3 regions of the Kosakonia sacchari SP1 genome follow, and region 1 is predicted to be linked to each of the others. Evidence: predicted binding sites of a transcription regulator. Region 1 holds the regulator's gene; each other region holds the start of a gene.
What was found. Region 1 encodes LexA, which represses DNA repair genes until DNA is damaged. Its sites were predicted from a motif close to TNCTGTATGTACATACAGNA; they were not measured.

Region 1 (10,706 bases):
CGGAATTGACACCACATCACGCATCGCTTTGATGCAATCCGCCACCAGTTGCGCTTCGCCCATCAGGCACGCACCAAAACGGCCATTTTGCACGCGATCAGACGGGCAGCCGACGTTGAGGTTAATTTCATCATACCCGCGCGCTTCGGCCAGCTTCGCACAATGAGCAAGCTGCGCCGGATCGCTACCGCCGAGCTGCAACGCTACCGGATGTTCTTCTTCGCTGTACGCCAGGTAATCACCCTTGCCATGAATGATGGCACCGGTAGTGACCATTTCAGTGTAGAGCAACGTCTGGCGCGACAGCAGGCGCAAGAAGTAGCGGCAATGTCTGTCCGTCCAGTCAAGCATCGGCGCCACGCTAAACCGGCCATTCCACTGTTGAGAGGAATTGAGCGTCGTTGCGTTGGTTTGATGGGGGTTTGTCATTTCAGGGTTACCGTGCATTTTGGACAGTTTTAAATAGGTTTGTCGTATCTGATTTCCGCTCAGGTCCGGCCATCGCCGACGCCTGAAATAGCGGGGGCATTATTCTAGCATAGAGAAAGCGCGTAAACCTGCTGACACAACGTATGACCTACATTCCCTGTGGATATATGCACGGGGTCGCCTTGCGCAAAACGGTACCACTACCTAACATTTTTGGTAGGCATAGGAAATGTTCATTAATAGCGAAAGCTATTTATCACCGTAATGGGTCAAAGGGAGTTCAAGGAAATGACTAAACCGTATGTACGTCTTGATAAAAACAATGCCGCTGTGTTGCTCGTCGATCACCAAACGGGCTTGCTGTCATTGGTCAGGGATATCGATCCAGATAAATTCAAAAATAACGTGTTGGCGCTGGCCGACCTCGCTACGTATTTTAAACTACCCACTATTCTGACAACCAGCTTCGAGACAGGTCCGAATGGCCCTCTCGTGCCGGAGCTGAAAGCGCAGTTTCCCGATGCCCCCTATATTGCTCGCCCGGGTAATATCAACGCCTGGGATAACGAGGATTTTGTGAAGGCAGTAAAAGCAACGGGTAAGAAACAGTTGATTATTGCGGGAGTGGTGACGGAAGTTTGCGTGGCATTTCCGGCGTTATCGGCCCTGGAAGAGGGCTTCGAGGTGTTTGTTGTCACCGATGCGTCAGGTACATTTAATGAAATTACCCGTCATTCAGCATGGGACCGTATGTCGCAGGCCGGGGCGCAATTGATGACCTGGTTTGGTGTTGCTTGTGAATTACATCGCGACTGGCGTAACGACATTGAAGGTTTGGGCAACCTGTTCTCTAACCACATCCCTGACTACCGCAATCTGATGACCAGCTTCAACAAGATGAGTGGCAAATAATCCCGCCAGGCTTACTTATCTGATTTATAAGCTATAAAAGAGAACCGGAGGCATTAAGCCTCCGGTGAGAACATCTTAGAATGTGACGCTCAGTTGTGCGCCTGCACCCCAGGTCTCATCTTCGCCGACCAGCCCCATTAAATCGACATGAACGCGGTTAAACGGTGCAAAACCGACACCGCCAGTGAAGACGTTTTTATCGTCACCTTTCACATCCGCACGGTAACCGGCACGCACCGCCAGCCAGCTAAGCGGGCGAACTTCCGCACCGACGCCAACATATTGGGAGTTTTTCTCGCTCTTGAAACCTTTGGTTTCGGTTAAATCCCCGTCAGCGCTCAATGTCACCAGATCGTTGTGCCAGGCCGCGCCAGCCGTCACCACCGGGCTAATCTGATAGGTGTCTTTGTAATTGGTGACATCACCGGTTCTGCCATTGCGAATACGAATATTCTGAGTATCGATATCGCGGGAGATAAGGTTGGTGCCGGTTAAACCAACAGTAATGTTTTCACCAAAGTCTGCGGCGGCACCGACATCGATGTTAAAGCCGGTGTCATCGGTACGATAACGGCTGTCTCTCAGGTCGCTGCTCTTATAGTCATAAATAGACGCGGTGTAGTTGTAGACCCAGGTTTTTTGCAGCTTCGGCGTCACGCCAAGGGACAACGGCACACCAGCGACTTCAAACTGGCGCGCCATGGCGATACCAAAGTCGGAGACAATTGCCGCACGGCCCGCTGCGGTCGAGTTGAGGTTTTTGGTGATCTCTTCGCTACCGTTTGGCGAAACCACCGCGCCTAACGCTTCGCCTACGGCAAAACCGGTGTTGTTCTGAATATTGCGCAGGTAATCAATATCCTGTTGATCGATATTCGAGCTAACGCGAGCGTGCGCATACGCTTTGGTGACAAAAGCCAGCGAGAGCACATCATTTGGAATGCTGACCGCAATGCCTGCGGCAGCTTTGGCCTGCGCGGTTTTGCCTTTCAGGAACACCAGTTCGTCGGCCAGATCTTTCGCCGCGCTCTGGAACTGATTGACCGTGCCAATCGGATTGGCAATGATCTGCGCGGCGGTCAGGTTATCGACCACATCCTTGTAACCATCAATTTTGTCATTGATGTTATCGATTTCATCGCGAAGATTATCTTTGTCGGTAATTTGCGCCTGAACGCTCGGCAGGATAATCGTGACGTCATCTTCCGGCTTGGCTTTCGCCAGCAACGCCGGGTTGATGAGTGCCCCACTACCATAATTTGCCGATGCAACCCCCGTTCCTCCCATTGCATCGTTACGTGCTTCTGCCCAGGTATTGGCTGCTCCTGCTTGATTTGCCGCAAAGAAGGAGACAGCGATAGCGACCACTGAAAGTTTACGTTTTTTATTCACAATATGTGTCTCGTAGCCAGATGAGTTTTTTAAGCCTGTTTATTTTAAAAGAAACAGGAATTCACTATTGCTGCGAACAACGACCAAAAAAGAAGCTAAATCAAGTGAACGTACAGGATATATATGAACGTTATAGTTATTGAGGAAACTCTCAATATTTATAGAAGAGGATATTCATTTCGGGAAGGAAAGTGAGAAAAGGAGTTTACGGGCGGCGATCTCGGTGTTTTGGGCAGGACATGGTAAAGTGTGGGTTTCTATTTCCCCGACCAGAGAGCGCAAATGGATAAGACCACTTCGCAAGAGATGTTAGTGCAGGCTGAAAAGCTGTGCGCGCAGCGCAATGTGCGCCTGACTCCCCAGCGCCTTGAAGTATTGCGATTACTAAGCCTGCAACAAGGGGCGATCAGCGCCTATGATTTGCTTGATCTGCTGCGCGAAAGCGAGCCGCAAGCAAAGCCCCCTACCGTTTATCGCGCGCTTGATTTCCTGCTGGAGCAAGGATTTGTCCACAAGGTTGAGTCCACGAACAGCTATGTGCTGTGTCATCTTTTTGATCAGCCGACTCATACTTCTGCGATGTTCATTTGTGACCGCTGTGGTTCGGTGAAAGAAGAACAGGCCGAAGGCGTGGAAGATATTATGCATGCGCTGGCGGCGAAAATGGGTTTTGCCCTGCGCCATAATGTCATTGAAGCCCATGGTCTGTGTGCGGCTTGTGTGGAAGTGGAAGCCTGCCGCCATCACGATCATTGCCAGCATGACCATAGCGTCCCGCTAAAGAAAAAATCGCGATAATAGTCTCTCGTCTTTTTTCGGCTATTTATTACCTACGCCACAACTTGCCAGGTTTCGCTTTTTAACGACGGCGAGCAAGCACATACTGCGACAGCCCTAAGTCAGGCAAGCTTAAACAGAGGGATGCGATTAGAACGCAAAATCTGGAAGCTTGTAAGCCAAATGAATGCGGTTCGAGCTCATAGATGTGGAATCTGGGGGGTGGTACATCCTTGTACCTTCGGGCAGGGTAGCCTTTCAGAGGGTTAACACATTTGAGGGGATGTGTTGGCTACCAACGGTAATCATTACGCGTTTCCCAGTCCGTCACTTCTTTTTCCGCCTGATCTTTCGCGTAACCGTAACGTTCCTGGATTTTACCCACCAACTGATCACGTTTACCTTCAATGATCGTCATATCGTCATCGGTGAGCTTGCCCCATTTCTCTTTTACAGTACCTTTAAACTGTTTCCAGTTACCGCCGACTTCGTCTTTATTCATCATGGACTCCTTATCGTTCGGTTTAAAATGACGTTCTCGCCGTGCTGAACGTACTGATTATTGTAGTCAGGGATTCGGCATTATGAATTTTATTCGGAATCTTTAACCATCCAATAAGATAAAAGCAGCGTAAACGAGGCGAGAAAAATCGTACACAACGACGAGAAATAAAGCGGGATCAACAATCTGTAGCAGCAAACCAACTGTTGTTACGCCAGTGGCGACGCCATATCAGCGCCAGCGTCAGCCCACGCAGAGCAAGGAACACAGCGAGCGACAGCCACAAACCGTGATTACCCAAGACAGGCACGGTGAGTAGCGTAACGGCAAACCCTGCCGCCGCCAGCGCCATGCTGTTACGCATTTCGGCCGCGCGCGTCGCACCGACAAACATACCGTCCAGCAGATAACACCACACTCCCACTAACGGTAAGATGACCTGCCAAATCAGATAATGCCCGGCAAGCTGTTGCAGCGCGGGTAGCGACGTTAACAACGCGATAATTTGCTGACCCGCCAGTGCATAGACAACAGCAAAGAACAGCGCTACCAGACCGGCCTGCCGGCAAGCAGCCCGCCAGATATGCATCAATTGGCTGCTGTCTCTGGCACCGTAAGCCTGCCCGGAGTGGGCTTCAACCGCATACGCGAAACCATCCAGCGCATAGGCGGTAAAGGTCAAAAACATCATCAGCACCGCGTTTGCCGCCACCGTCTCATCCCCGAGTCGGGCGCCAAACACCGTTATCGAACCAAAGCAGAGTTGCAGCAGCAGCGAACGCAGCATGATATCGCGGTTCAGCGCCAGCAAACGCCGCACGCCGCCGCGCCATGCATTTTTCAGTGTCAGTAATGGAATGCCGCGCATCACCAGTACGTGTCGCACCATCCATAAGCCAATGGCGAAGGTGGCATATTCCGCGATGACCGTGGCAAGTGCTGCACCTTGCACATTCATATGCAGCCCCATGACCAACCACAGATCGAGCACGATATTGAGCAGGTTCCCCACCACCAACAATATCACGGGTGCGCGCGCATACTGCACGCCGAGCAACCAACCGAGCAATACCAGATTGCCCAGCGAAGCGGGTGCGCTCAACCAGCGGATATCCAGGAACCGTCGAGCCTGTTCCAGCACCGCCTCGCTGCCGCCGGTGATATGCAGCGCCAGATCGATAAGTGGCGTGCGCAGCAGAGTAATTAACACACCGGCTCCAAGCGCCAGCAGCAAAGGCTGGACTAACGCCCGCGCCAGCGCGGGCGCATTCTTCGCGCCGAACGCCTGAGCTGTTAGCCCGGTGGTGCTCATGCGCAAAAAAAGCAGCAGCATAAAGAGGAAACTGGTCGCCGTTGCGCCAATCGCTACGCCGCCCAGGTAAACCGGGCTGTCCAGATGCCCCACTACCGCCGTATCCACCAGCCCCAGCAACGGGACGGTGATATTCGAGAAGATCATCGGCAGCGCAAGCCGCCAGAGCGCTTTGTCGGATGCGGTTAGCAGAGGCATGGTATGAATGTGAACATTAGTGAGGGAAAAGTAGAGATCGCTGCGGAACCTGAATCAGCCCCGCAGCAGAGCGAATGTGCGTTACAGCCACGCGCCATTACGAATGACACCGACCGCTAACCCTTCGATGGTGAAGTTTTGATCGCGCAGATCGACGACGATCGGCGAAAACTCGCTGTTTTCAGGCAACAGTTCGACCGTGTTACCCTGTTTTTTCAGACGTTTGACCGTCACTTCGTCTTCAATACGCGCAACAACAACCTGGCCGTTACGTACATCCTGCGTTTTGTGCACCGCCAGCAGATCGCCATCCATAATGCCAATGTCACGCATCGACATGCCGCTAACGCGCAGAAGGAAATCTGCGTGAGGTTTAAAGAGGCTCGGATCGACCTGGTAATGGCCTTCGATATGCTGCTGCGCCAGCAGCGGCTCACCCGCAGCGACGCGACCAATCAGCGGCAAACCAATATCGTCCTCTTCTTCTTCAAGCAACAGGCGAAGACCGCGTGATGCGCCAGATACGATTTCGATAACCCCTTTGCGCGCCAGCGCTTTGAGGTGTTCTTCCGCCGCATTTGGGGAACGGAACCCCAATTGCTGTGCGATTTCCGCACGCGTTGGTGGCATACCGGTTTGAGTGATGCGATCGCGAATAAGATCGAACACCTCTTGCTGCCTGGCCGTTAATGCTTTCATCCCGCCCCCTGGGTGTATATACAGTTATGCTGTGAGTATATACAGCTAAAGGCGATTTTGGAACCAAATTTAAGCAAAAAACCATGGCGTTATCGAATTCTGGAAGCGTTATCCAAAATGTGACCAGAGTAATGCGATCCAGGTAAACATTGCCAGCAGGATGGACATCAGCACCGCCGCCGACCCCATATCCTTCGCCCGCCCGGAAAGTTCATGGAATTCCGAACCAATACGGTCTACTACGGCTTCGATGGCACTGTTCAGAATTTCGACAATCATTACCAGCGTCACAGAACCAATCAGCAGTACGCGCGTCATGGTGTCAATATCGAGCCAGCAAGCGATTATAATTGCCAGGATAACCGCAACGGATTCCTGACGAAATGCCGCTTCATTAATCCAGGCGGCGCGAACGCCTTTCCAGGAATATCCAGCGGCTTTAATGATCCGGGTGAAACCGGTAGTATTATTAGCCATTTAAAAGAACCTTTTTATTAAATTGGCGTCAATGTCTCAGCAAGCGCGCAGCGGTACAACAGAAATTATGTGCGCTTTCTGATATTCTTGCGGCGCAATGGCACTATTAACCAGAGGCTTTACATCCTTTATGTCCGGCTGGCCACGAATTTACTACAAATTACTGAATTTACCATTAAGCGTGCTGGTAAAAAGTAAATCGATCCCCGCAGAACCTGCACAGGAACTGGGTCTCGATACATCACGCCCCATCATGTACGTGCTGCCTTATAACTCAAAGGCTGACTTACTGACTTTACGCGCGCAATGTCTGGCGCATGAGCTGCCCGATCCCCTGGAACCGCTGGAAATCGACGGCGCGTTGCTGCCGCGTTTCGTGTTTATCCACGGCGGCCCGCGCGTGTTCACCTATTACGCGCCGAAAGAAGAGTCGATCAAGCTGTTCCACGACTACCTGGATTTACACCGCAGCCATCCCGATTTGGATGTGCAAATGGTGCCAGTATCGGTGATGTTTGGCCGTTCGCCCGGGCGCGAAAAAGGCGAAATTAACCCGCCGCTGCGCATGCTGAACGGCATCCAGAAATTTTTTGCTGTTTCCTGGCTTGGCCGCGACAGCTTTGTGCGTTTCTCACCACCGGTTTCGCTGCGCCGTATGGCGACCGAGCACGGCACCGATAAAATTATCGCGCAGAAACTGGCGCGCGTGGCGCGTATGCACTTTGCCCGCCAGCGTCTGGCCGCAGTAGGCCCGCGCCTGCCGGCGCGTCAGGATTTATTTAACAAATTGCTCTCTTCAAAGGCGATTGCCCGCGCCGTTGAAGATGAAGCGCGCAGCAAAAAGATCTCCCATGATAAGGCGCAGCAAAACGCCATCGCGCTGATGGAAGAGATTGCCGCGAACTTCTCCTACGAGATGATCCGCCTGACTGACCGCATTCTGGGTTTTACCTGGAACCGTCTCTACCAGGGCATTAACGTGCATAATGCCGAGCGCGTACGTCAGCTGGCGCACGACGGCCACGAAATTGTCTATGTGCCCTGCCATCGCAGCCATATGGACTACCTGTTACTCTCCTATGTGCTCTATCACCAGGGGCTGGTGCCGCCGCATATCGCTGCTGGTATCAACCTGAATTTCTGGCCTGCCGGGCCGATTTTCCGCCGGCTGGGCGCTTTCTTTATTCGCCGGACATTTAAAGGCAACAAGCTTTATTCCACCGTGTTCCGTGAATATCTGGGTGAGCTGTTCAGCCGCGGTTATTCGGTGGAGTACTTCGTTGAGGGTGGACGTTCGCGCACCGGGCGTTTGCTGGATCCGAAAACCGGTACGCTGTCGATGACCATCCAGGCGATGCTACGCGGCGGTACGCGCCCCATCACGCTGGTACCGATTTACATCGGGTATGAACACGTGATGGAAGTGGGTACTTACGCCAAAGAGCTGCGTGGCGCGACGAAAGAGAAAGAGAGCTTGTTGCAGATGGTGCGTGGCTTAAGCAAGCTGCGTAACCTCGGTCAGGGTTATGTGAACTTCGGCGAACCGATCCCGCTGATGAACTACCTGAATCATCATGTTCCGGAGTGGCGCGAAGCCATCGATCCGATTGAATCCATCCGCCCGGCGTGGTTAACGCCAACGGTGAACACCATTGCCGCTGACCTGATGGTGCGCATCAACAACGCCGGTGCGGCTAACGCCATGAACCTGTGTTGTACCGCGCTGCTGGCCTCCCGCCAGCGTTCACTGACGCGCGAGCAACTGACCGAGCAGTTAAGCTGTTATCTTGAGCTGATGCGCAACGTGCCTTATTCGCCAGATTCGACCACGCCTTCGGCCAGCGCCAGCGAGCTTATCGATCACGCGCTGCAGATGAACAAGTTCGAAGTCGAGAAAGACACCATCGGCGATATCATCATTCTGCCGCGTGAGCAGGCGGTGTTGATGACGTACTACCGCAACAACATTGCGCATATGCTGATGCTGCCGTCGCTGCTGGCAGCCATTGTTACTCAGCACCGCGCGATCTCCCGTAGCGAGATCCTGCGCTACGTCGAGTTACTCTACCCGATGCTGAAAGCCGAGCTGTTCCTGCGCTGGGAAAAAGCGGAGCTGGCACAAGTGCTGGAGAACCTGACGCAAGAGCTACTGCGCCAGGGCTTGTTGACGGTGAAAGACGATCGTCTGAGCATCAATCCGGCGCACTCCCGCACCTTGCAACTGCTGGCAGCAGGCGCGCGCGAAACCTTACAGCGTTACGCCATTACTTTCTGGCTACTGAGCGCCAATCCGGCGATGAACCGCAGCACGCTGGAAAAAGAGAGCCGCACGCTGGCGCAGCGCTTGTCGGTACTGCACGGCATCAACGCGCCGGAGTTCTTCGATAAAGCGGTATTCAGTACGCTGGTGCTGACGCTGCGCGATGAAGGTTATATCAGCGATACCGGCGATGCGGATCCGGCACGTACCTTAAACGTGTACCAGATGCTGGCGGACTTGATAACGTCGGATGTGCGTCTGACGATTGAGAGCGCGACGCAAGCGGAAGCGTGAGGGTAAATTTTCCCCTCTCTTCACGGAGAGGGGAAAAAACTCAAGGCAAATGCAGATAACTTAACGCCAGCCCTAAAAACAGCACCAGCCCAACATAGTTATTGTTCATAAACGCTTTAAAACAGGCATCGCGGTCGCGACCAGCAATCAATGTTTGCTGGTAAACAAACAGCGCACCGGCAATCAGCACCGTCCCGTAATACGTCCAGCCCAGCCCATTCAGCCAGCCAATAGACGCCATCAGCACCAGCACAGCCACCTGCAAAATCCCGATAATCAGCTTGTCGAAACGACCAAACAAGATAGCCGTCGACTTAATACCAATCTTCACATCGTCATCACGGTCAACCATCGCATACTGCGTATCGTACGCGACTGCCCACAGGATATTGGCGAGAAACATGATCCAGCAGCTCAGCGGCACAGACTCACTCACGGCGGCAAACGCCATTGGAATCGACCAGCCGAACGCTGCGCCGAGCACCACCTGCGGCAGGTGCGTATAACGCTTCATAAACGGGTAAACCCACGCCAGCGCCAGCGCCGCGACGGAGAGCAAAATGGTCATCACATTCAGCGTCAGCACCAGCGCGAAGGCCAGCAGCACCAGCACCACAAACAGCACCCGCGCTTCATTTTCCGTTACCGCGCCGCTTGGCAACGGGCGATTCGCCGTGCGTTTAACATGACCATCAAATTTACGATCCGCATAGTCATTGACCACGCAACCGGCAGCGCGCATCAGCCAGACGCCCGCGACAAAAACCAGCAAAATCCACAGCGGCGGCACGCCCGGCGTCGCCACCCACAGCGCCCACAGCGTTGGCCACAGCAGCAGTAAAGCGCCAATTGGTTTGTCCGTACGCATAAGCCTGTGAAAGGCCAACAGCTTATTCTGCGTGAGACTCCACTCCATTTTCTTTTTCCTCTTAGTACAGCGGCGATGCAGGCAAAAACAGTTCGGTCAGCATCAGCGGTTTTCCGCCCAGACGCAGACGGGAACGGCGTCCCCAGAGCTGCTCATGACGACCAATTTCAATAAAGTCACGCGTAAGCGTAGATGAGGTAAAGAGATATCGCCCAAGCGGCGTTTTACCCAGGGTTTGCAGCGCCAGTTCCGGGCCGCTCAGTGTAGATTCCGGCACCACGGTGCGTCCGGCGAGCCAGGGTTCCCCGTCGGCGCAGAGAATAATTTCCCGCAACCAGTAACGATCCTCCTTCGGCAGACTGTCGCGTTCTTCGGCGATCTCATCCACCGTCACAAAGCCTTCCCGAATCAGCGTAACGCTGACCGTCTTGCCTTGTTGCTCAAAACGTTTGGTCATCGAATCTTCCAGCAACAGCCACTCGAGCAGTTGCGGTTCAAGCGCGGGAATTGCGTCTACGTAGCGCAGCGCTCGCAGTTGCGTAAGCGCAGGGTGTGACATGCCTTACTCTCCGGTACATAACGTAGC
Region 2 (10,706 bases), 1.4 Mb from region 1:
AAAGTTACGGCGGTTGGCGTCTGCCGCGCCCATACCAACCATCGCCATAAAGAGCGGAATTAACGGAGCTGTACCCAGCAATATGAGCGCCGCTGCCCAGTTAATTGGGAACAGGGTGATAACAATCAGTAGCGGTACGCTCGCCGCCAGCGCCATTTGCGGCAAGTAGCGAGCATAGAAATCGTGCATATCATCGATTTGCTCAAGTATCAACGTGGCCCAGCTTCCGGCGGGTTTCCCCTGGATCCACGCCGGGCCGGCCTGATGTAGGCGATCAAGGACCTGACGGCGGATTTCGAAGCGAATATGCGCACCTGCATGGAAACCGACACGTTCACGTAGCCAGACTACCCAACTGCGCAGGATAAAAATCAGGACCAGCAAGATGAAAGGCAGTAGCAGGGCTTCGCGCGGGATATTCTCCACAATCATATGGTTCAGAATACGCGCCATAATCCAGGCTTGCGCGACGATCAGCACGCCGCTGACCACGCCGAGCAGGCGGGAGAGCGTCAGCCAGCGACGGGAAATAATACTTTGCTGTTTTAACCAGCGGGTCAGTTCTTGTTGACGGGTTTTATTCATTGCGCGCTTTGCAGGTGAAGTTATCGGATTTTTGAGCTGGCGCAATGTTACATCGGGGCAAAAATAAAGGCGACTTATAGTCGCCTTTTTTACCTTTGTTACTGAGTTGTAAAGATTATTTGCGCTCAGCAAGCCCGTCGAGATAGCGTTCTGCATCCAGCGCGGCCATACAACCCGTGCCCGCAGAAGTGATCGCCTGACGGTAAATATGATCCATGACATCACCGGCAGCAAAGACGCCAGGAACGCTGGTTTGCGTGGCATTGCCATGAATACCGGACTGCACTTTGATGTAGCCGTTTTCCAGCGCCAGTTGACCTTCAAAGATGGCAGTGTTCGGACTGTGACCAATAGCCACAAACAGACCTGCAACTTCCAGCGATTCGATGTTGTCTGCATTCTGCGTATCGCGCAGGCGCAGACCGCTAACGCCCATCTGGTCGCCCGTTACCTCTTCCAGCGTACGGTGGGTGTGCAATACGATATTGCCGCTTTCCACTTTATCCATCAGGCGCTTGATGAGGATTTTTTCCGCACGGAAGGTGTCACGGCGATGAATTAGATGCACTTCAGAGGCAATATTTGCCAGATACAGCGCTTCTTCCACTGCGGTGTTACCGCCGCCAATCACCGCGACTTTCTGGTTGCGGTAGAAGAAACCGTCACAGGTTGCGCAGGCGGAAACGCCGCGACCTTTGAATGCTTCTTCTGATGCCAGGCCCAAATAACGCGCAGACGCGCCAGTGGCAATAATCAATGCGTCGCAGGTGTACTCGCCGCTGTCGCCAGTCAGGCGGAACGGGCGATTTTGCAAATCCACGCTGTTGATATGATCGAAAATGATTTCGGTATCAAATTTGGTGGCATGCTCATGCATGCGTTCCATCAGCAGTGGCCCAGTCAGATCGTGCGGGTCGCCCGGCCAGTTTTCCACTTCAGTGGTGGTGGTGAGCTGGCCGCCTTTTTCCATACCGGTAATCAGCACCGGCTGCAGGTTTGCGCGCGCAGCATAGACCGCAGCGGTATAACCGGCAGGGCCTGAACCAAGGATAAGCAGCTTACTGTGTTTGGCCGTACCCATGAGATCCTCATTGTTGTTTGGCAGACATTGGGCTGGATTGTAGGGAATTTACTGGCGTAAAAAAAGGGTACAGCGATTTTGTTAACGATATGTGTAATAGAAAGGACCGATGGCTGAAGGGCTGGTAACCGCCTAAATATAATAACTCCTACTGAAAAAGGGGCAGTTATAAGGTGATAAAATGATGATTAGGGAACGACCCTGATGAATATCTGGCATGTTGTACTAAAAAAAGATGTTTTGCTTTGACAATCCCCTGCGCATTTGCGAAAACATCAAAGGAAGAAAAAAAGCAGTGTTTCGCGCGTGATCCAAATTCATGCATGTAAATGCCATTTTTACCGGGCTAGCGAAATCTACGTATGGCGTGGACAGACGCCATTCGTGATATCGATAGCTGCCCCAGGCACCGGTCTTCTCAATACTGCCCCTGGGATTACGTGACGCGCTAATTAAAATTACGCGCCGCGTAGCGCGACGGGCAAAGACTCTGAACAGTGAAGTGCACAGGGTCAAGACAGGAGTAGGGAAGGAATACAGAGAGACAATAATAATGGTAGATAGCAAGAAGCGCCCTGGCAAAGATCTCGACCGCATCGATCGTAATATTCTGAACGAATTGCAAAAAGATGGGCGTATTTCCAACGTCGAGCTTTCTAAACGAGTGGGGCTTTCCCCAACGCCATGCCTTGAGCGTGTGCGCAGGCTGGAAAGACAAGGGTTTATTCAGGGCTATACAGCGCTGCTGAACCCGCATTATCTGGATGCATCACTTCTGGTATTTGTTGAGATTACTCTGAATCGTGGCGCGCCGGATGTGTTTGAACAATTCAACGCCGCAGTGCAAAAACTTGAAGAGATTCAAGAGTGTCATCTGGTTTCAGGCGATTTCGACTACCTGTTGAAGACGCGTGTGCCGGATATGTCGGCTTACCGCAAACTGCTAGGGGAAACCCTGCTGCGTCTGCCTGGCGTTAATGACACCCGCACATATGTGGTAATGGAAGAAGTCAAACAGAGCAATCGTCTGGTAATTAAGACGCGCTAATACGGAACAGGTGCAAAATCGCTGTTTTTTGATTACACTCCTGTTAATCCATACAGCAACAGTGCCGGGGAGACCCGGCGCTGTTGTCCGTTTTAGCATCAAGGACCTGGAGAGCCTGTCTTGAGCCAGGAATACACCGAAGACAAAGAAGTCACACTGACCAAGTTAAGCAGCGGACGTCGACTCCTGGAGGCGTTGCTGATCCTCGTTTCACTTTCTGCCGTCTGGTTAATGGCAGCGCTTCTCAGCTTTAACCCGTCCGATCCGAGTTGGTCGCAAACGGCCTGGCATGAGCCTATCCATAATCTTGGCGGCGTGCCTGGCGCATGGCTTGCCGATACGCTGTTTTTCATTTTTGGCATCATGGCTTACACCATTCCGGTGATCATTATCGGCGGATGCTGGTTTGCCTATCGCCATCGGGCCAGTGAAGACTATATCGACTATTTTGCTGTATCGCTGCGCATGATTGGCGCGCTGGCGCTGATCCTCACTTCTTGTGGTTTGGCGGCGATTAATGCGGATGATATTTGGTATTTTGCCTCAGGCGGCGTCATTGGCAGCTTGCTCAGTACCACGTTACAACCCTTGTTGCGTAGCAGTGGCGGTACACTGGCGCTGCTCTGTATCTGGGCCGCCGGTTTGACGTTATTCACCGGGTGGTCATGGGTGACCATTGCCGAGAAAATCGGCAGTGTGATCCTCAACATTCTCACTTTTGCCAGTAATCGCACCCGTCGTGATGACACCTGGGTCGATGACGAAGAGTATGAAGAGGATGATGAAGATAAAGGTGATACGGACCTTCCGCGCGAATCTCGCCGTACGCGTATTTTGCGTGGCGCGCTCGCGCGGCGAAAACGCATTGCCGAAAAGTTTGCGAATCCGATGGGGCGCAAAACGGATGAGGCGTTGTTCTCCGGTAAGCGAATGGATGACGATGAAGACGATATTGCTTATAGCGCTCGCGGCATCCCTGCGGATGCTGACGATGTGCTGTTCTCCGGGCATCGCGCAACTGAATCTGAACAGGAATACGATCCGCTGCTAAATGGTCGCAGTATAACGGCACCTGTTGCCGCCGCTGCGGCCGCGACGACTGTCGCTGCGCAGGCTTATGCCGCGCCGGTTGATCCGGTTGCGCAGGCGCCGCAGGAAATTGAATGGCTCTATGCGCAGCCACCGGTTCAACAGACCGCTGCGTATCAGCCAACGCCAGACGAGCAGAACTCTCTCGCATCTTACCAGCCTGTATCAAACCAATCGGTTTCACATGGAGCTGAATATCCGGCTGCACAATTCACTGAACCACAGTGGCAGCAACCTGTCGCGCAGGATAGCTGGGTGCCAGAAGCTCCGGTGACGGCACAGCCGCAAGAAGAAGATATTTATACGCATCCAGTACACGATCCGTTGCCATGGCAGGCTGAGCCACAGCCGCAGATCTCCCCTGCGCCAGAACGCGTAGTTGAGCCTGAACCTGTCGTTGAAGAAGTCAAACAGACTCGTCCACCGCTCTATTACTTCGAAGAAGTAGAGGAGAAACGTGCACGCGAGCGTGAGCAACTGGCGGCATGGTATCAGCCGATTCCTGAGCCTGAAAATAGTGAACCGGTCTCGAAGCCGACTGTGCCGACTATGCCATCGATACCGCCGGTTGAAGCAACCGTTGCGCCAGTTACAGCCGGAGTACAGCAGACCGCCAGTAGTGTCGCCGCAGCAACAACTGCTGCAGGTCCGGTGTTCAGCCTTGCAGCCGGTGGTACACCACGTCCGCAGGTGAAAGAGGGGATTGGCCCGCAACTGCCACGTCCGAACCGGGTGCGTGTACCGACGCGCCGTGAACTGGCTTCTTATGGTATCAAGCTGCCGTCTCAGCGGATGGCCGAAGAGCGCGCGCGCGAAGAAGATGAAACGCGCCATCCTAATGATCAATTCTCAGAAGACGCCGCTGATATGCAGCAGCAGGATGAACTGGCACGCCAGTTTGCCGCCACGCAGCATGATCGCTATGGTGATGGATACCAGCATGAGACGCCGCAATTCCAGTCGCAGCATGCTGTACCGAGTGAAGAAGACGCAGAAGAGGCGGAGCTTGCACGTCAGTTTGTGGCGTCGCAGCAGCAGCGGTATGCAGGTGAACAGCCTGCCGGGGCGCAGGCATTTATGCCGGAGGACTTTGCGTTCTCACCAATGAAGACGCTGGTAGATGACGGCCCAGGTGAGCCGCTGTTCACACCTGGTGTAATGCCGGAGCAGGAACCGTCTGCAGCGCAGCATCACCAACAACCGCCGCAGTATTATCAGCAGCCAGCTCACCAACCTATTGCACAGCCGCAGCAGTATCAGCAGCCGGCGCAGCAACCTGTCGCACAGCCGCAGCAGTATCAGCAACCGGCGCAGCAACCTGTCGCACAGCCGCAGCAGTATCAGCAACCGGCGCAGCAACCTGTCGCACAGCCGCAGCAGTATCAGCAACCGGCGCAGCAACCTGTCGCACAGCCGCAGCAGTATCAGCAGCCGGTTCATCAACCTGCTGCACAGCCGCAGCAATATCAGCAACCTGCTGCACAACCGCAACCGCAACCGCAACCGCAACCGCAACCGCAACCGCAACCGCAACCGCAACCGCAACCGCAACCGCAACCGCAAGAGAGTCTGATTCACCCGTTGCTAATGCGTAATGGCGACAGCCGCCCGATGCAAAAACCGACGACACCGCTGCCGTCGCTGGATTTGTTGACGCAGCCGCCAGCGGAAGTTGAACCGGTAGATACGTTTGCGCTGGAACAGATGGCGCGCCTGGTGGAAGCACGGCTGGCGGATTTCCGCATCAAAGCTGATGTGGTCAATTATTCTCCAGGTCCGGTTATCACCCGTTTTGAGTTAAATCTCGCCCCTGGTGTGAAAGCTGCGCGTATTTCGAACCTTTCCCGCGATCTGGCGCGTTCGTTGTCGACCGTTGCTGTGCGTGTGGTGGAAGTTATTCCGGGTAAACCGTACGTTGGTTTGGAACTGCCGAACAAGAAACGACAAACCGTTTACTTGCGTGAAGTGTTGGACTGCGTGAAATTCCGCGAAAACCCGTCGCCGCTGACTGTCGTGCTGGGTAAAGATATTGCAGGCGACCCGGTAATAGCCGACCTGGCGAAGATGCCGCACCTCTTGGTTGCGGGTACGACCGGTTCCGGTAAATCGGTAGGCGTGAATGCCATGATCCTCAGCATGTTGTATAAAGCGACGCCGGAAGAGGTGCGCTTTATTATGATCGACCCGAAAATGCTTGAGTTGTCAGTGTATGAAGGGATCCCGCATCTGCTTACCGAAGTCGTCACCGACATGAAAGACGCTGCCAACGCCTTGCGCTGGAGCGTCAATGAAATGGAGCGTCGCTACAAGCTGATGTCGGCGCTCGGCGTACGTAACCTGGCGGGCTACAACGAGAAGATCGCTGAAGCAGCGCGAATGGGCCGCCCGATCCCGGATCCTTACTGGAAGCCGGGTGACAGCATGGATGTTGAACATCCAGTGCTGGAAAAACTGCCGTATATCGTGGTGCTGGTGGATGAATTCGCCGATTTGATGATGACCGTCGGTAAGAAAGTGGAAGAGCTGATCGCGCGCCTGGCGCAAAAAGCGCGCGCTGCGGGTATTCACCTGGTGCTGGCGACCCAGCGTCCGTCAGTGGATGTCATTACAGGCCTGATTAAAGCCAACATCCCGACACGTATCGCGTTTACCGTTTCGAGCAAAATTGACTCGCGTACCATTCTTGATCAGGGCGGTGCTGAATCGCTGCTGGGGATGGGGGATATGCTCTATTCCGGCCCGAACTCGACTTCTGCACCGGTACGTGTACATGGTGCATTCGTTCGTGACCAGGAAGTGCATGCTGTTGTGCAGGACTGGAAGGCGCGCGGGCGTCCGCAGTATGTCGATGGCATTACCTCGGATAGCGAAAGCGAAGGTGGTGCCGGTGGCGGTTTTGAGGGGGGAGAAGAGCTTGATCCGTTATTCGATCAGGCTGTTAATTTCGTGACCGAAAAACGCAAAGCTTCTATCTCCGGCGTACAGCGCCAGTTCCGTATCGGCTATAACCGTGCAGCGCGTATCATCGAGCAGATGGAAGCTCAGGGGATCGTCAGCGAACAGGGGCATAACGGAAACCGTGAAGTGCTGGCTCCGCCGCCGTTTGACTAATATTTTAACAGCGCCATTCTGCCTCCATTTGCGGGAATTATCGACAATGGAGGCAGATTATGGAGATGATTAACGATATTTATTAATTTTTTCTAACTCATTCAATTCATCTTTCAAAGTAGATAAGCTATCACTTTCTTGGGTGATAGCAGTAGTGTTAAGGCCACATTCAGAAGCGGAGCTTGTATAGGTCACTGTTTCGAAATACTTTCCGGAACTATCATGGTTGCCATGATAGCACTTATATGTAACTGGTTGGTTATTTCCATTTGCAATAGCCGCTTTCAATACCTCAATTCTTCTTGGTAACCATTCATAACTCTTCCAATCAATAAGTAACTGATCCTCGGGGTTTATTAAAAAAGCATCCAACGTTGTAGATGCTCTATCGCTGTATTTTTCCACAGTGACTTCCATCACAGCTGTTTCTTGCTCGTGATTTCCATAAATCCTTGTAGCCCAACATTTCATAGGATATTCAACAACATGGTCAAAGTGCGGCCCATTTATGCTTCTGACGTTGGTAATGGCCACAACATCACGCTCAGATGTTGTATGAGTTCGATTATAGTAATTAATAAATTGAGGGGACTTAAAATACTCGTTAGCGCAAAACAGGAATGGTGCCCTATTGGAATTTGTCCTGTCGTCTAAAAATACCCAGTTAGTTAAATATCCATCCGTAGTGAGTGCCTTACAACCTGCTAGAAATAATGGCAGTGTCAATATTAATAGCCTAATATTCATAAATATTCCCTGTTAACTCTACTGTTGATAAAACTATTAAAGATGAGCTTAAGTTAAATTACTGATACGTTATGACGTAATTGTTGGATTGTATTATGTTCAGATGATTACGAATATACTATAGGATTTTTTAAAGGCGATAGAAATTATGAACTTATTTTCAAGAAGATGAGCGTCTTTAGAGATACAGGCTTTTGCTTAAGTGCAAGGCTTGGCTGATCGATTTCAGTTTTTTTACCAGGAAACTACGCTGCTGAATTGTTATAGTAGGGGAAGTTTTTTGCTTAGTCAGTTGACTGGCAGAATGGGAAAATTTAAGGAATCAAGATGAAAAAAATTGCCATCGCCTGCGCTTTATTTGTCAGCTTTGCCGCCAGCAATGTCTGGGCTGATGCTTCCAGCGACCTGAAAAGCCGTCTCGATAAAGTCAGCAGCTTTCATGCTACCTTCACTCAAAAAGTGACCGACGGCAGCGGTGCTGCGGTGCAAGAAGGTCAGGGTGATCTGTGGGTGAAACGCCCGAACCTGTTTAACTGGCACATGACCCAGCCGGATGAAAGTGTTCTGGTGTCAGATGGTAAAACGCTGTGGTTCTATAACCCATTTGTTGAGCAGGCAACAGCGACCTGGCTGAAGGACGCCACGGGTAACACGCCATTTATGCTGATTGCCCGTAATCAGGCAAGCGACTGGCAGCAGTACAATATTGAGCAGAAGGGTGACGATTTTGTGCTGACGCCGAAAGGCAATAACGGCAACCTGAAACAGTTCACTATCAACGTGGGGCGTGATGGCACTATCCATCAATTTAGCGCCATTGAGCAGGACGATCAGCGCAGCAGCTATAAGCTGAAATCACAGCAAAACGGCACCGTTGATGCGTCTAAATTTACCTTTACCCCGCCGAAGGGCGTAACGGTTGACGATCAGCGCAAGTAAGAGGCGTGCATGAGTAACATGTCGCTCGACTTTTCCGATAATGCGTTTCAACCTCTGGCCGCACGTATGCGGCCAGAAAATTTAGCGCAGTACATTGGTCAGCAACATCTGTTTGCGCCGGGTAAGCCGCTCCCGCGTGCGATTGAAGCCGGACACTTGCACTCAATGATTCTATGGGGACCGCCGGGAACGGGGAAAACCACGCTCGCCGAAGTGATTGCACGTTATGCCAGTGCAGATGTGGAGCGTATTTCGGCAGTGACCTCCGGGGTGAAAGAGATCCGCGAAGCCATTGAGCGTGCGCGTCAAAACCGCAATGCCGGGCGCCGTACCATTCTGTTTGTCGATGAAGTTCATCGCTTTAATAAAAGCCAGCAGGACGCTTTTCTGCCGCATATTGAAGATGGCACCATTACTTTTATTGGCGCGACAACGGAAAACCCCTCTTTTGAACTCAATTCTGCATTGCTGTCTCGTGCGCGCGTTTATTTGCTTAAATCGCTGACCACCGAGGATATCGAGCAGGTTTTAACGCAGGCGATGGAAGACAAAGCGCGTGGTTACGGCGGGCAGGATATTGTTCTACCGGATGAAACCCGGCGAGCGATTGCCGAATTGGTTGGCGGTGATGCGCGCCGGGCACTTAATACGCTTGAGATGATGGCGGATATGGCGGAACTCGACAATTCCGGCAAGCGTGTATTAAAGCCAGAACTGCTCACGGAAATTGCTGGTGAACGCAGCGCCCGCTTCGACAACAAAGGCGATCGTTTTTACGATTTGATTTCCGCATTGCATAAATCGGTCCGCGGCAGTGCGCCGGATGCTGCGCTTTATTGGTATGCACGAATTATTACTGCCGGTGGCGATCCTTTATATGTCGCGCGGCGCTGTCTGGCGATTGCCTCTGAAGATGTTGGCAACGCCGATCCGCGTGCGATGCAGGTTGCTATTGCCGCATGGGACTGTTTTACACGCGTTGGTCCTGCCGAAGGCGAACGTGCCATCGCGCAGGCGATTGTCTACCTTGCTTGTGCGCCGAAAAGTAATGCGGTTTATACCGCCTTCAAAGCGGCACTGGCAGATGCGCGCGATCGCCCCGATTACGACGTGCCGGTTCATCTGCGTAATGCGCCAACCAAACTGATGAAAGAGATGGGCTACGGGCAGGAGTATCGCTACGCGCATGACGAGCCCAATGCCTATGCCGCCGGGGAAGAATATTTCCCACAAGAACTGGCACAGACACGCTATTATCACCCCTCGACAAGAGGCCTTGAAGGTAAGATTGGTGAAAAGCTCGCCTGGCTTACCGAACAGGATCATAAAAGCCCTATAAAACGCTATCGCTAGTGCGGGCGTTGCGGTAAGGTTACGGCTTACACCATCGACCGCAGGCTGCGGTCGTATTCTTTTATTTCAATTCGATAAGCACAGGAAAAGCATGCTCGATCCCAATCTGCTGCGTACCGAGCCAGACGCAGTCGCTGAAAAACTGGCACGCCGGGGCTTTAAGCTGGATGTAGATAAATTACGCGCGCTTGAAGAGCGTCGTAAAGTCTTGCAAGTTAATACGGAAAACTTGCAGGCGGAACGCAACTCGCGATCGAAATCCATTGGCCAGGCGAAAGCACGCGGGGAAGATATCGAGCCTTTACGCCTGGAAGTGAACAAACTGGGTGAAGAGCTGGACGCGGCTAAAGCGGAGCTGGAAACCCTGTTGGCGGAGATCCGCGACATCGCGCTGACAATCCCTAACCTGCCAGACGATTGTGTTCCAGTCGGCCGTGACGAAAATGACAACGTTGAGGTCAGCCGTTGGGGTACGCCGCGCAAATTTGATTTCGACATTCGCGATCACGTGACGCTGGGTGAAATGCACAGCGGGCTGGATTTCGCCGCCGCGGTGAAACTTACCGGCTCTCGCTTTGTAGTGATGAAAGGGCAGATTGCGCGCATGCATCGTGCGCTGGCGCAGTTCATGCTGGATTTGCACACCGAACAGCATGGCTACGCAGAGAACTATGTTCCGTATCTGGTCAACCAGGATACGCTGTACGGCACCGGGCAGTTACCGAAATTCGCGGGTGATTTGTTCCACACTCG
Region 3 (10,706 bases), 1.2 Mb from region 1:
GGTTTCATCGCCGCGCGGGAAGATGCGCGTCCAGGCGATAGACATGCGGAAGCATTTGAAACCCATGCCGGCAAACAGCGCGATATCTTCTTTAAAACGGTGGTAAAAGTCGTTGCCTTTGCGCTTCGGATAATATTTTTGGCTGTGCGGATCCTGCGCTTCCCGTATCTGCGCGTGGGTCATTCCCAGCCACTGATCGAGCCAGCGCTCACGCGGCGTGCTGCTATCAAAAGTGTAAACATCCGAGACGGAAAGCCCTTTGCCGCCTACATTCCACGCGCCTTCCAGTTGGTTGGCGGCGGTTGCGCCACCCCATAAAAACCCTTCCGGAAATGCTTTCGAAAATGCCATGCCTCTGCTCCTTACGCCGCGCTTGCGGTCAGTGTGAGAAATGCGTCCCGGCTGGCGACATCGCCATTGGCTTTTACCGGGCTGATATCGCCGTATTGTTCGCTGTTGGTGACCACCACAATCACGCTGGGATCGATGCCTGTGGCCTGCAATGCCGCCAGATCGAAGCTCACCAGCAAATCACCGACTTCCACGTTTTGCCCGGCAGTTATGTGGCTGGTGAAGTGTTTGCCGCCGAGTTTCACCGTATCGATGCCGATATGAATCAGGATCTCTGCCCCGGTATCGCTTTGCAGCGCCAGCGCGTGATGCGTTTCAAACAGGGATTCCACCGTGCCGTTGACCGGAGAACGCAGCTCGCCGCTGGTGGGATAAATGGCGATCCCTTTACCGAAAATTTCATCGGCAAATACTGGATCGCTCAGAGTATTAAGCGGTTTCAGTTCGCCGCTGACCGGCGCGAAGAGTTTCTCTTCGCTGCGTGCCACCGGCATTGGGCTAACGCCTGCCACGACGGTTTCTTCAAAACCCAGTACCACGGTGACAACCGCCGCGCAGACAAAAGAGATGGCGATGCTGACCAGCGCCCACATAAACGTCGGGCCAACCAGCGCCGGCAGACCGGGCAAACCGCTCAGCGCGAAGGCGTAGGTTTTGACACCCATCGCCATGGCAAAACCGCCGCCGCAGGCACCGCCAATAAGCGCTGCGGCAAATGGGCGTTTATAGCGAATGTTGATGCCGTACATCGCCGGTTCGGTAATGCCCATCACGGCGCTGAAACTGGTACTTAATGCCAGTGATTTCAGCTTCTTATCGCGGGCGCGCAGGAACACGCCAAATGCCGCGCCCGCCTGGCCGAGGTTGGCGACATAGAAAAGTATTTTGAACGGGTCAAAACCCATGGTGCTGATGTTGTTGATCATAATGGGCACCAGCACGTAGTGCATACCGGTGATGATGATCATCGACAGCGTGCCGCCAACCACCACGCCCGCCACAACGCCTGCGTTTTCCACCAGCCAGATAATGCCGCTGGAGAGCGCGTTCCCGGCGAAAATACCCAGCGGGCCGATGGCAATCAAGGTAATGGGCGTGACGATAACCAGGCTTAACAACGGCACAAACATGGTTTTCAGCACGCCGGGCATCAGGCGATCTATCAGCTTTTCCACCCGGCTAAGCAGCCAGACAGCGAGCAGAATCGGGATTACCGTGGAGGCGTAGTTCACCGTTGGTACTGGCAGGCTCATGAAGGTGACCGCTGCGCCGGATTTAAACAGTGTCTGAATCGCCGGGTGGAAGAGGGCGGCAGCCAGCGCAATGGCCACATAGGGGTTCGCGCCAAACTTACCCGCCGCGCTGAAGGCCAGCGCCAGCGGCATAAAGTAGAACACGCCATCGCTGATGGCGAGCAGGATTTGATACGTCTGATTACTGGTTTCCAGCCAGTGCATGGCCACCATCAGTGCCAGCACGCCTTTTAAGATACCAGCTCCGGCAATCGCCGGAATGATTGGCGAGAAGATACTGGATAACCCCTCCAGTACCACCGACACCGGGTTGCGGCGTTTTTCGGATTTTGCTGCGCTGGTGGCGGAAACACCCGGTAATTTCGCCAGCAAGGCGTCGCACAGCGGTGCGACATCATTGCCGATGATGAGCTGATACTGATCGCCGGAAATGTTTACGCCAATCACGCCATCCAGCGCTTCCAGCGCGGCGCGATCGGCTTTGTCCTTATCTTTCAGTAAGAAACGCAAACGGGTGATGCAGTGAAACAGTGACAGAATATTGCCCTTGCCGCCGATCTTGTTGATTATCTGCTGCGCGGTATCCTGATAGTTCATGGTCATTCCTCCAGACTGACACCTGCGAGGCAGGCGCCATAACAATTACCGGTTATCCACCGGCGCTTTGTTCTTCTGGGGTTTGCCTGATTTAACAGTAACAAGCCTGGAAAGAATTGATACTTTGGGTCGCAGGTGCGACGTGGTTACCTTACGACTCTATCCGTTGCACTACATTTTCGATATGCACGGTCAGGTAGAGTTTTTCCGAATTGCTCATCGTGTGGTGATAATTTTTGCCGACAAATTCGTTAATCGCGTCAACGCATTTCAGGGTGGTTTGATAACGACGCTGCACCATCGCGAATAACTCTTCGTCGTCATTATTTAACACCACGCCATCAATTACCCGTTGGGCAAAAAACTTTAAATGGGTAATGAAACGCTGGTAATTCAGACTGTGCTCGTCGAGCGGCAGGGTGAAAAAGTACTTAACGATATTCTGTAACTGATAAATAAGCCGTGTGATTTTTGTGGTTTTACCCATCGTATCGTTCAGCCCGGCATTCACAATATGTAGCGCAATACTACAGGCTTCGCTGTCGGGTAATAGTGTGCCGGTACGCGCGACAATCATACCGAGAGCCTGGCGGCCAATGGCGTACTCGTCGGTATAGAAATGGCGCACTTCCCACTCTAACGGATTGGGTAAAACTTCATTTTTTTCTGTGCGTTGCAGGGCAAAGTGCAAATGATCAGCCAGCGTCACGTACAGGCCTTCACTTAATTTATGCGCAAGCGTAGAACGCGCAAGCGCGACGATATCGGCGGTGAGTTGCACTATTTCCACCGGCACTTCACTGACCAGATCTTTAAAACGTGCGGAGACTTGTGAGTCCTGCAAATGGAATATTTTTTCGATGGCTTGCGCATCGACGCGCGCACCGCTTTGAGTATTAAACCCTAAGCCGCGCCCGGTCAGAATAACCTCAAAGCCATGCTCATCAATGGCGCTGACAACGTTATTATTTAATATTTGTTTGACCAGCATCGCCAACTCCTGCAAACAAAAACGGGCAAAACGTAAATACAGCAGCGAGCGGATGTCGCCCTCATTCTCTGCATTTAGGTTTTGCCCGATATTCGGTAACAAGCGTAATGCAGGTAAAAACTAGCATTGCCTGAATAAATGTTCAACGCGGCCTGAACGGCAATGGTGAATGGATCTGCCAATTTGTGATCGGCGTTATGAAAAATATCCTGTATCAGAATGATGACGCACAGGATATGCGGGCGCGCTTCCGGCATGGCAAAAAGGGTTACCCTACGGGCGCTAAAAATGCCACAATGGTGGCTGTTTATACAGTATTTCAGGTTTCCTCATGGCCCTTACCGCCGCGCTAAAAGCGCAGATTGCCGCCTGGTATAAGGCGTTGCAACAACAGATCCCGGACTTTATTCCCCGCGCGCCGCAGCGGCAGATGATTGCTGACGTGGCGAAAACGCTGGCGGGGGATGAAGGGCGTCATCTGGCGATCGAAGCGCCAACCGGCGTGGGGAAAACGCTCTCTTATTTAATTCCGGGCATCGCCATCGCGCGTGAAGAGCAAAAAACGCTGGTAGTCAGCACCGCGAACGTGGCGTTGCAGGATCAGATCTTCAGTAAAGATCTGCCGCTGCTGCGCAAAATTATCCCGGATTTACGCTTTACCGCCGCGTTTGGCCGCGGGCGCTATGTCTGTCCACGCAACCTGGCGGCGCTGGCAAGCAGCGAGCCGAACCAGCAGGATCTACTGGCATTTCTGGACGATGAACTGACGCCGGGTAACCAGGAGGAGCAGAAACGTTGCGCGGCGCTGAAAGCGGATCTCGACAGCTACAAGTGGGACGGCCTGCGCGATCACACCGACAAGGCGATTAGCGATGATTTGTGGCGACGGCTCAGCACCGATAAAGCCAGTTGCCTGAACCGTAATTGCCACTACTACCGCGAATGTCCCTTTTTTGTCGCGCGCCGCGAAATCCAGGAAGCGGAAGTGGTGGTCGCCAACCATGCGCTGGTGATGGCGGCAATGGAGAGCGAGGCGGTGCTGCCGGAGCCCAAAAACCTGCTGCTGGTGCTGGATGAAGGCCACCATTTGCCGGATGTGGCACGTGATGCCCTGGAAATGACGGCGGAAATCACCGCCCCCTGGTATCAGCTTCAGCTCGATCTGTTCACCAAACTGGTGGCGACCTGCCTTGAGCAATTTCGCCCGAAAACGCTGCCGCCGCTGGCGACACCGGAGCGGCTCAACGCCCATTGCGAGGAGCTTTACGCGCTTATCGCGTCGCTTAACAACATTCTCAACCTTTATCTTCCGGCGGGTCAGGAAGCGGAATATCGCTTCGCGATGGGTGAGCTGCCCAATGAAGTGATGGAGATTTGCCAGCGGCTGGCAAAACTGACGGAGATGCTGCGCGGACTGGCTGAACTGTTCCTGAATGATTTAAGCGAGAAGACGGGTAGCCACGACATCGTGCGTTTGCATCGGGTTATTTTGCAGATGAACCGCGCGCTGGGCATGTTCGAAAGCCAGAGCAAACTCTGGCGGCTGGCTTCAATGGCGCAGGCGTCCGGCGCGCCGGTGACCAAATGGGTCACCCGTGAGGCGCGTGACGGGCAGTTGCATCTGCTGTTCCACTGCGTGGGGATTCGCGTGAGCGATCAACTGGAAAAGCTGCTCTGGCGCAGCGTTCCGCACATCGTGGTGACCTCGGCGACGCTACGTTCGCTGAACAGTTTTAATCGTCTGCAAGAGATGAGCGGTTTAAAAGAGAAAGCCGGGGATCGCTTTGTCACGCTTGATTCGCCGTTCAACCATGTTGAGCAGGGAAAAATTGTTATTCCGCAGATGCGCTACGAGCCGCTGATGGAAAACGAAGAGCAGCACATTGCGGAAATGGCGACCTGGTTTCGCGAACAGGTTGAGAGTAAAGCGCATCCCGGGATGCTGGTGCTGTTCGCCAGCCAGCGCGCGATGCAGCTGTTTTTAACTTATGTCGCGGACTTGCGTTTATTGCTGCTGGTGCAGGGCGATCAGCCGCGCTATCGGTTGGTGGAACTGCACCGCAAACGTATTGATAACGGCGAGCGCAGCGTGCTGGTGGGGTTGCAGTCATTCGCCGAAGGGTTAGATCTCAAAGGTGATTACCTGACGCAGGTTCACATCCATAAAATCGCTTTTCCACCTATCGACAGTCCGGTGGTGATCACCGAAGGCGAGTGGCTGAAAAGCCTGAACCGCTATCCTTTTGAAGTGCAGAGCCTGCCCAGCGCGTCGTTTAACCTTATCCAGCAAGTAGGAAGGCTTATTCGTAGCCACAGTTGCCGTGGCGAAGTGGTGATTTACGATAAACGGCTGCTGACCAAAAACTACGGTAAACGGCTGCTCGACGCGCTACCTGTGTTTCCTATTTCACAACCGGCAATGCCGGACGTTATAGTGAAGAAACCTGTGAAAAAAGCAGAACAGAAGCGTCGCAAGCGCCGTTAACGATGTGAGCCCGCAAGGAGTCGCTATGGATTACCGCAAAATTATTAAAGAAATTGGTCGTGGGAAAAACCACGCCCGCGATCTGGATTTCGATACCGCTCGTGGTCTGTACTCGCAGATGCTGAAGGGGGAAGTGCCGGATCTGGAGATGGGCGGCATTTTGATTGCCCTGCGTATTAAAGGTGAAGGGGAAGCGGAAATGCTCGGCTTTTACGAAGCGATGCAGCAGCACACTCTGAAACTGACGCCGCCGGTCGCGAAGCCGATGCCGATTGTGATCCCCAGCTATAACGGCGCGCGCAAGCAGGCGAACCTGACGCCACTGCTGGCCATTTTGCTCAACAAACTCGGTTTTCCGGTCGTGGTCCATGGCGTTACTGAAGATCCGACGCGCGTGGTGACGGAGAGCATTTTCAAATTGCTGGGGATTGACGCCACGCTGCACGCCGGCCAGGCGCAGGCGAAGCTGGAGGGACATCACCCGGTCTATATTCCTGTGAGCGCACTCTGCCCACCGCTGGAAAAACAGCTGGCGATGCGCTGGCGGATGGGGGTGCGTAACAGCGCGCATACGCTGGCGAAGCTGGCAACGCCGTTTGAAAAAGGCGCCGCGCTGCGTTTGTCCAGCGTTTCGCACCCGGAGTACATCACGCGGGTGGGGAAATTCTTTGCCGATATTGGCGGACGCGGCTTGCTGATGCATGGCACGGAAGGGGAAGTTTATGCCAACCCGCAACGGTGCCCGCAAATCAACCTGATTGATGCGCAGGGTGAGCGCGTGCTCTATGCGCGTGACGATGCGGCAACCCCGGTAAGTGAGGGGGCCGCGAAAGATGCGGAAAGTACTGCGCGCTGGACAGAGCGCTGCCTTGCGGGAAGTGAAGCGGTGCCGGAGTCGCTCAAAATTCAGATCGCCTGCTGTCTGGTGGCGACGGGTGAAGTGGCGACACTGGAAGAGGGTCTGGCGCGGGTGGCGCAAAGTTTCTGACGAAAAAAAGCCCGTCACATTTCTGGACGGGCAAAACAGGGTAACAACAGGGTTAATGAGGGTGGAGCACCCAGGCAGAGGGTTAATTTGCCGGGGGTAAAACACGGGTTTCGGTTATTTGTAGATAACCGCGGTGCCGCTCAGTTTGTTATTGCCTGTCGCGGACGTGATGCTGTAGCCCGTTGCGCCAGCGGCTTGTGCTTTCTCTGCCAGTTTGGCTTCCAGTCCGTCCAGCGTGGTCGCGCCTTCAGCGGAAACAACACCAACTTTATTCAGATTCTCTGCCTCGGCAGCGGTGACTGATTGTGCCGCGAAAGTACCGAAAGAGAGAGTAGACAGCGCGATAGCTGCAACAGCATATTTGATGGTTTTCATGGTTAATTTCTCGCAGGTTATTCTGTATAGGTGACAATGTTCCGTCGATGTGATGAGTATCACGGTTTTTGGCGAGAGATAAAATCTAAGAGAATTGACGGCCTTGTTCTAAAAAATTGAATAAAGGCTAATTTATTGAATTTAAATATTTTTAAGGACGAAACTAATGCCATTTGCCGCCGCTCGGGCTGGCACCCATTTTCGCGGCACATTTTGCTACGTTCAGGGCGGGGTTTTGTGGATGTAAAGGCAACCGCTTGCGCTGGTTGAATACGTCAGGAAAGGTCAACGTAGCTGGCTGTCTTTCGATCCTCTGCGATTATATCCTGTAAATGTAGAGTTATGTAAATCTTTCTCCTGCTGGCAGATAATGCATAAGCGTACGCCGGGAATCGCTTTACGCCGAGCTTCCGGGATCGGTTCTCCGCACTCTTCGCAAGCCTTCAAACTTTCGCCGGACGGTAAGCTGCTGCGTGCACGCGCAACGGCATCGTCAATGGTGCTGTCGATTTGCTGCTGCACTGCGCCATCATTTGCCCAACCTGAAGCCATAATCTGATCTCCCGGACTAAAACCATCATTATAGTAAACTGCCCGGCGGCGCTGATGTCGGGCCGGGCAAACGGTAAAATTATTGCCCGGCGAAGAGGGCTAGCGGTTATCCGGGCGCGTCAAATCGAAACGCTGTGCTTCGCTAATGCCGTAATAGGCTGAAGGGCCGCCTGCGCGTAACACCGGCTGCGCCTTTGCTGTCTGGTAGATACCGTTTTCCAGTAGCGTTTCATCGATATGCACGGCAACCACTTCACCGAGCACCAGCCAGCTATCGACCGGTGTACCGTCTGCGGCGGTCAGTTGAATACACTGCGAGAGGCGGCATTCGAAGTTGACCGGGCTTTCCGCGACGCGGGGCGTCTTGATGATTCGGCTGGCGACGGGCGTCAGGCCTGCGCGAGCAAACTCATCTTCGCCGTGCGGCAAAGAGGCGGATGTTTCGTTCATTGGCACCGCCAGCGCACGCGTTGTCAGGTTCCAGACAAACTCTTTGGTTTCGCTAATATTGCGCACGCTGTCTTTCCAGCCGCTGCTGGCGAAGCCGATAATGGGCGGGCGATAATTGAAGCAGTTAAAAAAGCTGTAAGGGGCGAGATTCCGTCGACCCTGCCCATCCAGCGAGGCGATCCAGCCGATGGGGCGCGGGCCAATAATGGCATTTAGTGGATCATGGGGTAGACCATGGCCTTTTGCAGGTTCATAAAAATACATAGCGCTTTCCGGTCGTTAAAAACAGATTCTTCAGCCTCACTTATTTACCCGACCATCGTCAACGGGTATCTTACGCCGCTGCTAACAGGAGAATGCCATGAATGCCCAGAAGCCGGGTCTGCACCCGCGTAACCGCCATCACAGCCGCTATGATCTCGACGCGCTGTGCGCCGTGAACCCGTCACTGCGCGCGTTTCTTACCACGAATCCGAATGGTGAGACGACCATCAATTTTGCCGAGCCGCAGGCAGTTAAAGCCCTGAATAAAGCGTTGCTGGCGCAATTTTATGGCGTGCGCGAGTGGGATATCCCGGACGGTTTTCTCTGCCCACCAGTACCAGGGCGTGCAGATTACGTACACCATCTGGCGGATGTGCTGGCGGAAAGCAACGACGGCAAGGTGCCGACGCAGGCCAGCGTGCTGGATATTGGCACTGGTGCAAACTGTATCTATCCGCTGATTGGTGCGCATGAATACGGCTGGCGTTTTACCGGTAGCGAAGTTAACGATCAGGCCTTTGCCAGCGCACAGGCGATCATCAACGCCAACCCTGGGTTGAGCCGCGCGGTGCGGTTGCGTCGACAGAAAGATCCGGCGTCTGTTCTCACCGGCATTATTCATAAAAATGAGCAGTACGATGCGGTGCTCTGCAACCCGCCGTTTCACGACTCCGCGCAAAGTGCGCAGGCCGGAAGTGAGCGTAAGCGTCGCAACCTCGGGCAATCAGCCAGCGACGCCGCTAACTTTGGCGGTCAGCAACAGGAGTTGTGGTGTGAAGGCGGCGAAGTGACTTTTATCAGCAAGATGATTGCTGAAAGCCAACAGTTTGCGCGCCAGGTGTTGTGGTTTACCTCGCTGGTGTCTCGTGGCGATAACTTGCCCGACCTGTATCGCGCGTTGACCCAGGTCGGCGCCGTGAAAGTAATGAAAAAAGAGATGGCGCAGGGCCAGAAGCAGAGCCGTTTTATCGCCTGGACGTTTCTCGATGAGGCCCAGCGTAAACGCTGGGCGCAGACGCGTTTTAAAGGGTAGGTTCTGTCGGCGGTGGCGGGCTGGCGGGTGACGCTGGCTGTGCTGCACTTTCCGCTGCCGGTAACATCTGGTATGTCTGCACCGGCGGGCGCACGCCCGCGCGGTCGAAATGCTTTTTCACCATCGTGTCGAGGGCAAAACGCACCGTCCACTGTTTCAGCGGCAGGGTAGTGCAGGTGACGCGAAGCGTGAAGGCCGTGTTGGTAAGCCCAACCAGCCCGGCAAACGATGGTTCGCCAATAATCAAGCCGCGGATCTCCTCCTGCTCCATCAGTTCCGCCACGGCATCTTTTAACGCCTGATTCGCTTTATCGGTGTCCTCCTGGCGATTCACGTCATAATTCGCTACCACGGAGCCAATGCCGCGCACAAAGTTGGCGAAAGTGGTTATCGAGGACCACGGAATGATGTGGTACGCGCCGGTATCCTGACGTACGCCAACGGAGCGAATCGACATTCGTTCTACCGTTCCGGTTAGCGGGCCGATAGTGACCAAATCCCCGGTATTCATACCGTTTTCAAACTGGATAAAAATGCCGGTGATAATATCTTTCACCAGCGTCTGCGAACCAAAGGAGATAGCCAGCCCGAGCGCCCCGGCCCCGGCCAGCAATGGCGCAATGTTGACGCCAATTTCCGACAGCACAATCATCACCGTGATGGTACTTATCACGACTGCCAGCGCATTGCGAAACAGCGTCAGCAATGTGCGGGTGCGCGCGCTTGGCAGCGGGCGGCCGTGAATATCCGACGCCAGCCGGTTTTCAATAATACTGGCGAGCAGCGTCCAGCCAACGGCGGAGAAGAAGAGGATCAAGGCAATCCGGATCAGGATATCGACGGTTTTCTCCCCAGCGCCGTAATTCAGCCAGTGCCAGACATCAAACAGCCCCCAGGCGTTCAGCAGCAGCATGATGGTTGCGCAGACCACCAGAATACGAGCGGCTTTTAACGACGCGGAGAGCCAACCATTGAGCCGTTTTTGCAGTTCGGGATAGTTGCGTTGTACCGGTGGTGACAGGGTAATGGTCTTATTCAACCATCGCGATAACACGCCAGAAAGAAATGCGGCAATGCTCAGGATCGCCAGACTATTGACCGTGGCGCCCATCATGAATTTCAGGCTGTTGCCGGGATCGAACAGTGAAAAGAAGAACAACACAATAAAGTAAGCGCTGGCGAGCCAGTGCCAGATCAACGCAAAGGCGCGTATAAACAAGCTAAAAAAGGCCAGCGAGTGATCCGCCAGGACAATCAAGTTGTGCTGAATTTGTCGCTTATTATGAAAAATAAGGTACAGCGCCCATACGGTAATGCAGAGCATGATCACCACATTCGCTAGTGCGCCAAACTGCACGTTGACCTGG

Region 2: the regulator LexA is predicted to act here: its motif matches at 2,753-2,772, upstream of C813_RS37890 (DNA translocase FtsK 4TM domain-containing protein).
Region 3: the regulator LexA is predicted to act here: its motif matches at 3,490-3,509, upstream of dinG (ATP-dependent DNA helicase DinG).

What each region holds. Positions count from the first base shown of each region.
Region 1 is NZ_CP007215.2:4,548,789-4,559,494, forward strand. It holds gene dusA (tRNA dihydrouridine(20/20a) synthase DusA) at 1-447, opposite strand, end outside; gene ycaC (isochorismate family cysteine hydrolase YcaC) at 718-1,341, shown strand; gene traF (conjugal transfer protein TraF) at 1,417-2,733, opposite strand; gene zur (zinc uptake transcriptional repressor Zur) at 3,016-3,531, shown strand; gene C813_RS44485 (CsbD family protein) at 3,803-4,012, opposite strand; gene dinF (MATE family efflux transporter DinF) at 4,191-5,522, opposite strand; gene lexA (transcriptional repressor LexA) at 5,604-6,221, opposite strand; gene C813_RS44500 (diacylglycerol kinase) at 6,330-6,698, opposite strand; gene plsB (glycerol-3-phosphate 1-O-acyltransferase PlsB) at 6,829-9,252, shown strand; gene ubiA (4-hydroxybenzoate octaprenyltransferase) at 9,293-10,168, opposite strand; gene ubiC (chorismate lyase) at 10,182-10,679, opposite strand.
Region 2 is NZ_CP007215.2:3,155,997-3,166,702, reverse strand. It holds gene cydD (heme ABC transporter permease/ATP-binding protein CydD) at 1-585, opposite strand, end outside; gene trxB (thioredoxin-disulfide reductase) at 701-1,666, opposite strand; gene lrp (leucine-responsive transcriptional regulator Lrp) at 2,220-2,714, shown strand; gene C813_RS37890 (DNA translocase FtsK 4TM domain-containing protein) at 2,835-6,914, shown strand; gene C813_RS37885 (hypothetical protein) at 6,984-7,661, opposite strand; gene lolA (outer membrane lipoprotein chaperone LolA) at 7,989-8,600, shown strand; gene rarA (replication-associated recombination protein RarA) at 8,610-9,953, shown strand; gene serS (serine--tRNA ligase) at 10,045-10,706, shown strand, end outside.
Region 3 is NZ_CP007215.2:3,310,882-3,321,587, reverse strand. It holds gene C813_RS38700 (glycoside hydrolase family 1 protein) at 1-351, opposite strand, end outside; gene C813_RS38695 (beta-glucoside-specific PTS transporter subunit IIABC) at 363-2,201, opposite strand; gene licT (BglG family transcription antiterminator LicT) at 2,353-3,192, opposite strand; gene dinG (ATP-dependent DNA helicase DinG) at 3,524-5,677, shown strand; gene ybiB (DNA-binding protein YbiB) at 5,703-6,665, shown strand; gene ybiJ (DUF1471 family protein YbiJ) at 6,780-7,040, opposite strand; gene C813_RS38665 (DksA/TraR family C4-type zinc finger protein) at 7,326-7,592, opposite strand; gene C813_RS38660 (flavin reductase family protein) at 7,692-8,306, opposite strand; gene rlmF (23S rRNA (adenine(1618)-N(6))-methyltransferase RlmF) at 8,404-9,339, shown strand; gene ybiO (mechanosensitive channel protein) at 9,329-10,706, opposite strand, start outside.